Linked DNA regions of Pseudolabrys taiwanensis. The protein of the gene in region 2 binds, or shares a complex with, the protein of the main gene of each other region. Links are inferred from orthologs where the notes say so. Each region holds a gene or a part of one and is shown on either strand. Other genes may lie near its edges.

What was found. Proteins that work in one complex are often made in the same cells at the same time.
Region 1: the proteins of DW352_RS06095 (region 2) and smc are in contact, whole or in part, in a crystal structure (PDB 3ZGX), measured with the Bacillus subtilis proteins. The link is inferred for Pseudolabrys taiwanensis from one-to-one orthologs.

Annotation. Positions count from the first base shown.
Region 1 is NZ_CP031417.1:5,099,739-5,105,536, forward strand. Bases 1,255-5,231 are described here. They hold smc (chromosome segregation protein SMC), read right to left. Parts: upstream 4,908-5,231; coding sequence 1,455-4,907; downstream 1,255-1,454. Also shown: DW352_RS24300 (autotransporter family protein), read left to right, coding at 1-1,254; DW352_RS24310 (DsbA family protein), read right to left, coding at 5,290-5,798. UniProt on the Bacillus subtilis protein: Required for chromosome condensation and partitioning.
Region 2 is NZ_CP031417.1:1,266,887-1,271,701, reverse strand. What follows is about bases 536-3,529. They hold DW352_RS06095 (segregation and condensation protein A), read left to right. Parts: upstream 536-1,626; coding sequence 1,627-2,433; downstream 2,434-3,529. Other genes in these bases: scpB (SMC-Scp complex subunit ScpB), read left to right, coding at 2,538-3,452; nagZ (beta-N-acetylhexosaminidase), read left to right, coding at 599-1,630; DW352_RS06105 (SPOR domain-containing protein), read left to right, coding at 536-551. Also shown: more of DW352_RS06105, read left to right, coding at 1-535; DW352_RS06085 (twin-arginine translocase TatA/TatE family subunit), read left to right, coding at 3,636-3,869; Sec-independent protein translocase protein TatB, read left to right, coding at 3,948-4,430; twin-arginine translocase subunit TatC, read left to right, coding at 4,427-4,815. UniProt on the Bacillus subtilis protein: Participates in chromosomal partition during cell division. May act via the formation of a condensin-like complex containing Smc and ScpB that pull DNA away from mid-cell into both cell halves.

The DNA.
Region 1 (5,798 bases), 3.8 Mb from region 2 along the record:
TCGTCTTACGCGACCAGCGGCGCGACGCAGGGCATCGCCTCGGTTTTCGACAACATGACCGGTGCGGCCAACGTCAATACGCAGACGCTGATCGACCAGGTTGCCTCGGCGAGCAACGTGAGCGCAGCGCTGGCACAGCTCACGCCGACGGCGTTCCAGGGTTTGACCACGGCGGGCTTCAACAACGCTTTCCAGACCACGACCATCGCCGGCAACCGCCTGTCCAACGTGCGTGACGGCGTCCTGGCGTTCGACGCCGCCAACGTCGACACCGTCGCCGCGTTGGTGAACGGCGAGATGCCGCGCACGGTCGGCGAGGCAGTGGCGAACGCTTATGCCGCTAATGCCTCGATGGCGCAGAACCCGGCCTTTGCCGCGATGGCGAAGGCGACGGGCGGCGTGACCAAAGCGCCGCGCATGATCGAAGGCGACACGCCCTGGGGCATGTTCCTCTACGGCAACGCGCTGTTCGCGCGTCAGAGCGCGACGTCGAATTCGCCGGAAAGCAAGTTCAATGCGGCTGGGTTCACCGCCGGTGTCGACTATCGCTTCACGCCCGACCTCGTGGTCGGCGTGCTCGGCGGCTACACGCGCACCAATGCCGATCTCGATACGATCGGTTCGACCAGCAAGATCAACACCTGGATGCTTGGCGCCTACGGCACCTATTACCGGCAGAATTGGTTCGTGAACGGCGCCTTCGTCTACGGCCGCAATTCATACGACAACAACCGCATTGCGCTCGGCACGGCCAATACGTCGAGCCCCAAGGGCGATCAGTATGCGGCGCAGGGCACGGTCGGTGTCGATCTGCGCTATGGCGGCTGGACCGTGACGCCCGAACTCGGCGCGCAATACACCATGGTGCGCGTCGACGCCTTCACCGAAACCGGCGGCGCGGCGCTCTCGGTCGACGGCGACAAAGCGGATTCGTTCCGGTCGAGCCTCGGTGCCCGCTTCCGGCACGATTGGCGGACGGACTTCGGCATCGTGACGCCCGAGCTGCGCGCGAGCTGGCAGCACGAATTCCTCGACAAGGAACGCGACATTCGCGCGAGCTTCGTCGATCAGGCGCTGCCCGGCACCTTCGCGACGACGGCGGCGGGCTCGGGCACGGACTTCGGTGTGGTCGGCGCCGGGCTGACAGCGAACGTCGCGACGCGCCTGCAGATGATGCTGGGCTACGACTTCAAGTTCGGCGGCCACGACTTTCAGGCGCACCAGCTCAGCGGGCGGCTGCGGTATGTGTTTTGATGATTAATCGTAGGGTGGGCAAAGGCGCGTAGCGCCGTGCCCACCGTACAAGTTTGTAGGGCGGGTTAGCGCCGAAGGCGCGTAACCCGCCTTTTGATTTTTGCATGAAACATCGACGGTGGGTTATGGCGCAGAGCCAGTCATCGGGCCGCGCTTTGCGCGGACCCGTTGGCGCCTAACCCACCCTACGGAGCCGGCAATTAACCCGCTTCGCGGAAGCGGACGGCGGCTTCGAGGTCCACCGACACCAGCTGCGACACGCCGCGCTCGGCCATGGTCACGCCGAACAGCCGGTTCATGCGCGCCATGGTGATCGGGTTGTGCGTGATGATCACGAAGCGCGTGTCGGTCGACTTGGTCATCTCGTCGAGCAGATCGCAGAAGCGTTCGACGTTGTGATCGTCGAGCGGCGCGTCGACTTCGTCCAGCACGCAGATCGGCGCCGGGTTGGTCAGGAACACCGCGAAGATCAGCGCCATCGCGGTCAGCGCCTGCTCGCCGCCCGAGAGCAGCGACAAGGTCGCCGGCTTCTTGCCCGGGGGCTTTGCCAGGATTTCGAGACCGGCTTCGAGCGGATCGTCGCTCTCGATGAGCTGCAGTTCGGCGGTGCCGCCGCCGAAGAGCTGCGTGAACAGATGCTGGAAATGCTTGTTCACCTGCTCGAACGAGACCAGCAGCCGCTCGCGCGCCTCGCGATTAAGGCTCTGGATGCCCTGGCGCAGCTTGCCGATCGCCTGCACGAGGTCGTCGCGCTCGGCGGCAAGCGAGGTGTGCTGCGCCTCGACTTCCTGCAGCTCTTCGTCGGCACGCAGGTTGACCGCACCGAGACGCTCGCGCTCGCGGCGCAGACGCTCGAGCGTCGCGTCGGTCTCGACGATGTCCGGCAGCGGATCGCCCGGATTGAGCTCGGCAAGCTCGGCGACTTGCGCCGGCTCGACCTCGAGTGTGTCGTGGATTTCGCGCGCGATGTCGGCGAGGCGCCGCTTGGCCGCTTCGAAGCGCTCCTCGGAGCGGGCGGCGCCCTCGCGCGCCTGACTCGCCGCTTCCAGCGCGGCGCGGGCGTCGCGGTCGGCTTCGGCGAGTTGGTTCTCGGCTTCCTGCAAGCGGTCGGCGCAGCCGCGGCGGTCGGCCTCGGCCAGCTCGACTTCGCTGATCAGCGCCTCGCGCTTCTCGGCAAAGGCCTCCGGCGCATCGGTAAGCTCTGCGCGCGCGGTCTGCGCTTCGGCGACGCGCTGCTCGAGCGTCGCGAGCTGCATGCGCGCGCCTTCCTGGCGCTGCATCGAGGCCGTCATGTCGGCGGCCAGCGCCTTGAGGCGGCGATCGGCAAGCTCGGCCTCGCGCACGATCGCCTGCTGCTCGGCGCGCATTTCGGCGAGCGTCGCGCGCTTGGTCGTGATGTCGTCGCGCACGAGCGAGAGTTCGGTTTCGAGATCGGCGGCCGGAGGCAGCGCTTCGAGCGCGGCTTCGGCTTCCGCCTTGGCGGCGGCGATCTCGTCGCGGCTCGCGGTCAGGCGCTGTTGCGCTTCGGACAGCGCCGACTTGCGCGCGGCGTGACGGTTGGCTTCGCGCTCGGCCGCTTCGTACTGGTCGCGCGCGGTCGACACTTCACGCTGGCGCTCGCGGATGGCGGCGCGCGTTTCGGTTTCGGCGGCTGCGGCGGCACGAAGGGCTTGATCGGCATTCTCGGTGGTCGTGCGCGCGGCTTCCGCCTCGGCGCGCGCGACCTGCAGCTCGGACTCGATTTCGGCGAGGCGGGCGCGCTCGGCGAGACGCCGCGCGGCGCCGGTCGGCGCATGCGCGTCGGCGGCAAAGCCGTCCCAACGCCACAGATCGCCTTCGATCGAGACGAGACGCTGACCCGGCTTCAACTGACCGACGAAACGCTGCGCCTCCGCGCGGTCAACGACGCCGATCTGGCTCAGGCGGCGGGAGAGTTCGTCGGGCGCTGCGACGTGCTTGGCGAGCGCTTCGACGCCTTCCGGCAGCGCCGGATCGGTGGGGTCGATGGTGGCGCCCGCCCAGCGCATCGGCGAGGACGGATCGATCGGCGCGTCGAGATCGTCGCCGAGCGCGGCGCCGAGCGCCTTCTCGTAGCCCTTGTCGACGGCGACGCTGTCCATCACCGGCGGCCACAGATTCTTGGTGTCGACCGCGAGCACCTTCGACAGCGTTTTGGCTTCCGTCTCGAGCCGCTGTACGCGGCGTTCGGTTTCGGCGAGCGGCGCGCGCGAGGCCTCCAGCGCGTGACGCGCTTCCTGGTGCGCAGCCTCAGCCGCAAGCGCCGCCGCGTCAGCAGCAGCAGCAGCAGCCTGCGCTGTTTCGACGATGGCGGTCAGTTCGGCGAGATCGGGACCTTCGTTCGCCTGCAGCGCCGACAGTTCACGCTCGACCTCGAACATCTCGCTTTCGATGCGCGACGCGCGGTTCGCGTGCTCGCGCATCACGTTCTCGAGCTGATGGCGCTGCGCGGTCAGATCGGCGAGCTTGGCCGTGAGTTCGGAGAACACCTTCTCCACCTCGGCCAGCGCGGCGTCGGCTTCCGCCACCTTGGCGTCGGCGCCCGAGCGGCGGCCGGCATTGGCATGCGCCTCTTTGCGGATCGTCTCGTCTTCCGCGGCGATGCGGGCGATGGCTTCTTCGGCGTCGGCGACCAGACGCTCTTCGCGCTCCTTGTCGGAGGCGAACTGGAACAGCCGCTTGTCGAGTTCGGCGATGCGATCCTTGGCGCGCTGCTCTTCGCGGTCGAGATCGGCAAGCGCCAGCTTGATGCGATGCAAAGCGGCACCGGCGGCGGCTTCCGCCTCGCGCAGTTCAGGCAGGGACGCCGATGCCAGCGCCTGGCGCTTGGAGGCTTCCGCTTCGGCTTCGGTGCGGGCCGCGACTTCGCGCACACCGAGATCCTTGGCCTGTTCGGCTTCGGTGACCTCGAAGCTTGCAGCCAGCCAGCGCAAGTGGTGCAGCGTGGCTTCGGCCTTGCGCACTTGCGCCGACACGGTGCGATAGCGCACGGCCTGGCGCGCCTGCTTCTTCAACGCTTCCATCTGCGTCGTCAGCTGGCCGATCACGTCCTCGACGCGCAGCAAATTGGTCTCGGCCGCCTTCAAGCGCAGCTCGGCTTCGTGCCGGCGCGCATGCAAACCGGCGACGCCGGCGGCTTCTTCCAGCACGCGGCGGCGCTGTTCGGGCTTGGCCTGGATGATCTCGCCGATGCGGCCCTGGTGCACAAGCGCCGGCGAACGCGCGCCGGTCGAAGCGTCGGCGAACAGGATCTGCACGTCGCGGGCGCGCACGTCGCGGCCGTTGATGCGGTAATTGGAGCCGGATTCGCGCTCGATGCGGCGTGCGATCTCCAGCATGTCGGTGTCGTTGAAGGCCGCCGGCGCCGTACGATCGCCGTTGTCGATCGTCATCGCGACTTCGGCGTTGTTACGGGCCGGGCGCGAGTTGTTGCCGTTGAAGATGACGTCGTCCATCGACGCGGCGCGCATGGATTTGTGCGAGTTCTCGCCCATCACCCAACGCAAAGCTTCGACCAGGTTCGACTTGCCGCAACCGTTCGGACCGACAACGCCGGTCAGGCCCGGCTCGATGAGGAAATCGGTCGGTTCGACGAAGGTCTTGAACCCTAACAGACGCAGCCGGGTCAGCTTCATAACGTCAGGCCTCGTACTAAATCACGCTTTGCATGTCCGCTCGAAAACGCACGTTTTCGCGAGGCTATGCGCGCCAGGGAAAAACCCATCATCCCGCGGGCGGTTACGGAGAACAGCCGGGCGATCCGCCGCGTTCGGCGTGCCGGCCCGGACCGTGATGATCAGTTGCCGCATTGGCCGGGAGAATGAACAGCCGGGCCCGCTTGAGCAACAGCCGCGCACGAATCGTGGCTGGTTTTCCAGACATTTCGCGAGGCGGCGCGGCGAAAATAGGGCGGTTCCAACGCGAAAAAAGCTGTTGGCACGCGGCTAAATGCACTTGCCTAAAACATTCCGGGTCCGGCCTTGCGGCTGCGGACCCGGAATCGGTATGCGCTTAAGTTCAGCTCTTGAGCAGCGGATCGATGATCTTGGCCATCTCGTCGATGGTCATCGCGCCGGCATATTGCGCGCCGTTGATGAAGAAGGTCGGCGTCGACTGCACTTTGAAATCCTTGATGGCGCGCTGACGCGAGCTTTCGATACCGTCGAGGATCTTCTGGTTCGACAGGCAGGCGTTGAAGGTCTGCTCGGTGAAGCCGGCCTGCTTGGCGATGGCGAGCAGCGGCGGCAGCGGCTTTTCCACGGCCCAGGTACGCTGCTGACGGAACAGCGTGTCGGTCAGCGCGAAATACTTGCCAGAGTCGGTATCGGCGGCGCAGCGCGCCAGCATCGAGGCGGCGGCGGCGAGGTTGTCGAGCGGGAATTCGCGGAAGATGTAACGTACCTTGCCGGTATCGATGTAGCGCTTCTTCAGGTCCGGGAAGGTGGTTTCCTGGAAATGCGCGCAGTGCGGGCAGGTCATCGAGGCGTATTCGACGATCGTCACCGACGCCTTCGCGTCGCCGAGCG
Region 2 (4,815 bases):
TCGCCGATGCCGTGCCGCTGTCGGCATCCGCCGCGCCTCTTGCGCTCGTGCCTGAGCAGCCGATGCGGCAGGTGCAGACGCAGCGCGTGACGACCACGGCGCCGGCCCCCGCCGCGGCGGCCGAGCCCACGCCGTATCCGGCGGCGCCGTCGCGTCCCGCGCCGCCGCAGCAGGCCGCTGCACCGGCTCCGGCACCGAGCAATGCGCCGCTCTCGCTGAATCCGAACGCCGCGCCGCCGGCCCGGACGCAGCAGCCGGCCCGCACGGCCTCTTTGACCCCCAGCCGGGCGGCGCCGAGCGGTACCGCCTACGGTGTTCAGGTCACCTCGCAACGGAGCGAGGCGGAAGCCGAGGCTGCGTTCCGCGCCCTGGTTGGCAAGTATGGGGCGCAACTCGGCGGTAAACCGCACTTCATCCACAGGGTCGATCTCGGCGCCAAAGGCACCTATTACCGTGCCCTGGTCGGTCCTTTTGCCAGCGGAAACGAGGCGACCGAGGTGTGTTCCAGCCTGAAAGCCGCCGGCGGGCAGTGCATCATCCAAAGGAATTAGGGGCCCGCAGGGTTGCCCCGGTCTTCGGCGCGGGCTAATTCGCGTCGATGACGGCGCGCGCATTCATCACCGGTCTGGCCGGTCTCACGATTTCCGCCAATGAGCGCGCCTTTCTTCGCGAGGCGGCTCCTTGGGGGCTGATCGTCTTTAAGCGCAACATCAGCACGCCTGAGCAACTAATTGATCTTACGAGTGCTTTCCGCGACGTGGTCGGATGGGAAGCGCCGGTTCTGGTCGATCAGGAGGGCGGCCGGGTGCAGCGGCTTGGCCCGCCGCACTGGCCGGCCTATCCGCCCGGCGCGCGCTACGGCGAACTCTATGACCGCGATCCGGCCTCTGGCCTCGCCGCCGCCAAATTGGCAGGGCATCTGATCGCGGCCGACCTGCGGGCGGTGGGAATCGACGTCGACTGCCTGCCGATCGCGGACGTTCCCGTGTCCGGCGGCGACCCGGTCATCGGCGACCGGGCCTATGGCACCGAGCCGGGCAAGGTCGCCTCGATCGCCGCGGCGGTGGCGCAGGGCCTGATGGCCGGCGGCGTCCTGCCGGTGCTCAAGCATCTGCCCGGACATGGCCGCGCGACGGCCGACAGCCACCACAAGCTGCCGGTGGTGGATACCGACCGTGGAACTCTGGAAGCGACGGATTTCGCGGCCTTCCGGCCCCTGGCGGGATTGCCGCTCGGTATGACCGCACATGTTGTGTTTAGCGCGATCGACCCCATCGATCCGGCCACAACTTCGGTCACAATGGTGCAACAAGTGATTCGCGGCTTCATCGGGTTCCGGGGCCTGCTGATGAGTGACGATGTGTCGATGAACGCCCTGTCGGGCAGCATTGCGGAGCGCAGCAGCGCCTCGCTTGCGGCCGGCTGCGACATCGTCCTGCACTGCAACGGCAAGCTCGACGAGATGATGCAGGTCGCATCGGTCGCGCCTTTGCTGTCGGGCGATGCGGCGCGGCGCGCCGACGCGGCGCTCATGGCGCGCAGCGCGCCGGAAGAGTTCGACATTGCCGCCGCGCGCAAGATCTTCAACGAGATGATCGGCGGCAACGCCCAGGAACGGATGACCTCATGAGTGCCGCCGAGTTTCCCGCCCTCGAGACCGATCGCAGCGACGCCGAACCGGCGATGATCGTCGACGTCGAAGGCTATGAAGGGCCGCTCGATCTGCTCCTGGTGCTCGCGCGTCAGCAGAAGGTCGATCTTGCCAAGATCTCGATCCTGGCGCTCGCGGACCAGTATCTCGGTTTCGTCGAAGCGGCGCGTAAGCTGCGGCTCGAACTGGCCGCCGACTATCTCGTGATGGCGGCGTGGCTCGCTTATCTGAAATCGCGTCTGCTGTTGCCGGAAGCGGCGCCGGGCGAGGGGCCGAGCGCCGAGGACATGGCGCTGGCTTTGGCCAACCGGTTGCGCCGCCTCGAAGCGATCCGCGAAGCCGCCAACAAGCTGATGGAGCGGCCGCAGCTCGGCCGCGATGTCTATCCGCGCGGCGCGCCGGAGCCGATCGCCGAAGTGAAGCAGCCGGAATGGACGGCGACGCTCTACGATCTGCTGTCGGCTTACGCCGTGCAGCGCCAGCGCACCGCGCTGTCGCGCGTGCGTTTCAAGAAGCGCAATGTGTGGTCGCTCGCCGAAGCGCGCGCGACGCTCGAGCGGATGATCGGCACGTCGACCGACTGGTCGCGCATCGATCAGTTCCTCATCAGTTACGTGGTGGAGCCGACGCAGGCGGCGACGGTGTTTGCCTCGTCTTTCGCATCCGCGCTGGAGTTGGTGCGCGAAGGCGTCGCCGAGATCCACCAGAAGGACTCGTTCTCGCCAATCTTTATGCGCAAGCGAGTTGCTGTGAACGGCGGCCCCATCGCGCGTGACGCGTAAAGCCGGCGCCGTTACAAAAGAAGACGTACAAGGAGACGTTGTCGATGCCGAGTGCAGCTCCAAAGCTCGAGGTCGTTCACGCTGATGAGCCGGCGGCGCAGCCTATGGCCGAGCAACCGACCGAGCCGCAGGCGCGTCCCGAAGCGCTCCGTCTTCTGGAGGCGCTGCTGTTTGCCGCCGCCGAGCCACTCGACGAAGCGACGCTCGCCAAGCAGTTGCCGAACGACGTGAACGTCAAGGAGATGCTCGCGCTTCTCGAGACGGAATACGCGACGCGTGGCGTCAATCTCGTGCGCATCGGCCGCAAGTGGATGTTCCGCACGGCTTCCGATCTCTCGTGGCTGCTGACCAAGCACACGGTGGAGAGCCGCAAGCTGTCGCGCGCGGCGATCGAGACCTTGGCGATCATCGCCTATCACCAGCCCGTGACGCGCGCCGAGATCGAAGAGATCCGCGGCGTGCAGACGGCCGGCGGCACGCTCGACGTGCTGCTCAAGACCGGCTGGATCCGCCCGCGCGGGCGCCGCAAGGTGCCGGGCCGGCCGATCACCTACGGCACCACGGACGAGTTCCTGACGCATTTCGGTCTGGAGGAGGTCAGCGACCTGCCGGGCCTCGAGGAACTCAAGGGCGCGGGCCTGCTCGAAGGCGGCCTGCCGACGGGCTTCGCGGTGCCGGTCCCGTCCGACGATTCGACGCTGCGAGACGACGAGGACCCGCTCGAGCCGGGCGATCTCGACCTGGCGCTGGCGCCGGCGGTCGAGAACGCGGAAGGCGAGGCTGGCGCGGAGGCGGAGACCGCCGCCGACGATACTGCCGAGGCCGAAGCGGTGCTCGAGGTGGACGCCGAAGCGGTGCTCGAAGTCGAGGCCGAAGCGGTTCTTGAGGTCGAGGACGAAGCGGTCCTCGAGGTAGAGGACGAGGCAGCCGACGAGGCCTCCCAAGCGGTGTCCGACGAAGCATCTTCGGACGACGAAGCCGCCGACGAGGCGCCAAGCGAAGACGAGGGCGGGAAGTAACGCGTCCTGGTCCGGCTTTGGACGCGTTCAGCGCCGAAATCACGGTAAATTCCACCAGTTAGGACGATCCGGGCGACAATCCGTCATCCGGAAGTCCTTGTTTTTGCCGTGTCCGGGGCCTAGTTTCTAAAGCGAAAAACAGGCGGGGCGCGCTTCATGAAGCGTCTTGCGGAGGGTTAGCCGATGGGTTCGCTGAGTATCTGGCACTGGATGATCGTCATCGTGGTCGTGCTCCTGCTGTTCGGCCGGGGCAAGATTTCCGATCTGATGGGCGACGTTGCCGGTGGCATCAAAGCCTTCAAGAAGGGCATGGCCGAAGACGACACGCCGAAGGCCGAGCCGCCGAAGAGCATCGAGACTGCGGGTGCCCCGCCGAAGACCGAAACCGAGCGCCGCGCCGAAGGTGTGCGCTCCTAAAGCGAGAGCGGTTCGCGGGGGCGCGTTAGGGCCGACGCCGCGGCGTTATGTGTGCCGCGGGGGAAGTTGAGCTAATCCATGTTCGATATCGGGTGGGGCGAGCTCGTCGTCATCGGCGTCGTTGCGCTAGTCGCGATCGGCCCGAAGGAGCTGCCGGGCGTGCTCCGTTCGCTCGGCCAGTGGATGGGCAAAATCCGCCGCATGTCGGCGGAATTCCAGAGCCAGTTCCAGGAAGCTCTGCGCGAAGCCGAGGTCGCCGACCTGCGCAAGGAAGCCGAGGACATCAAGAGCTCGGTCTCGAGCTTCGCGCATTACGATCCGCTCGCCGATACATCGCCCCCTTCGACGCACACCGAAACGCCTTCCGAAGCCACACCACCCGAAGCCACGCCGCCGGAAGCAACGCCGACGACCGGGCCGGAGAGCGCGTTGCCGGCACCGGCCGAGCAGCATGTCGACGTGCCGCTGCCTGATCCTCCGGCGCCCGTGACGAGCGCCGATTTCTCGCCCGAAGCCGCGACCGAGCCGCCACCGGCCAAGAGCGCGGGAGGCGGGGTATGACGCACGAGGACATCGAGGCGACCAAAGCGCCGTTGATGGAGCACCTGATCGAGCTGCGCTCGCGGCTCATCAAGGCGCTGCTCGGATTCGGCGTCGCCTTCGCGATCTGCTTCGTCTTCGCCAAGGACATCTACAACATCCTCGTCTGGCCTTTCGTCTGGATCGCCGGTCCGGAGAACTCCAAGTTCATCTACACCGCGCTGCTCGAATATTTCGTCACGCAGCTCAAGCTGGCAATGTTCGGCGCGGCCTTCCTGTCGTTCCCGATCGTGGCGAGCCAGATCTACATGTTCGTCGCGCCCGGTCTTTACCGGCATGAGCGGCGCGCTTTCCTGCCGTACTTGATCGCGACGCCGTTCTTCTTCGCGCTCGGCGCGGCGGTCGT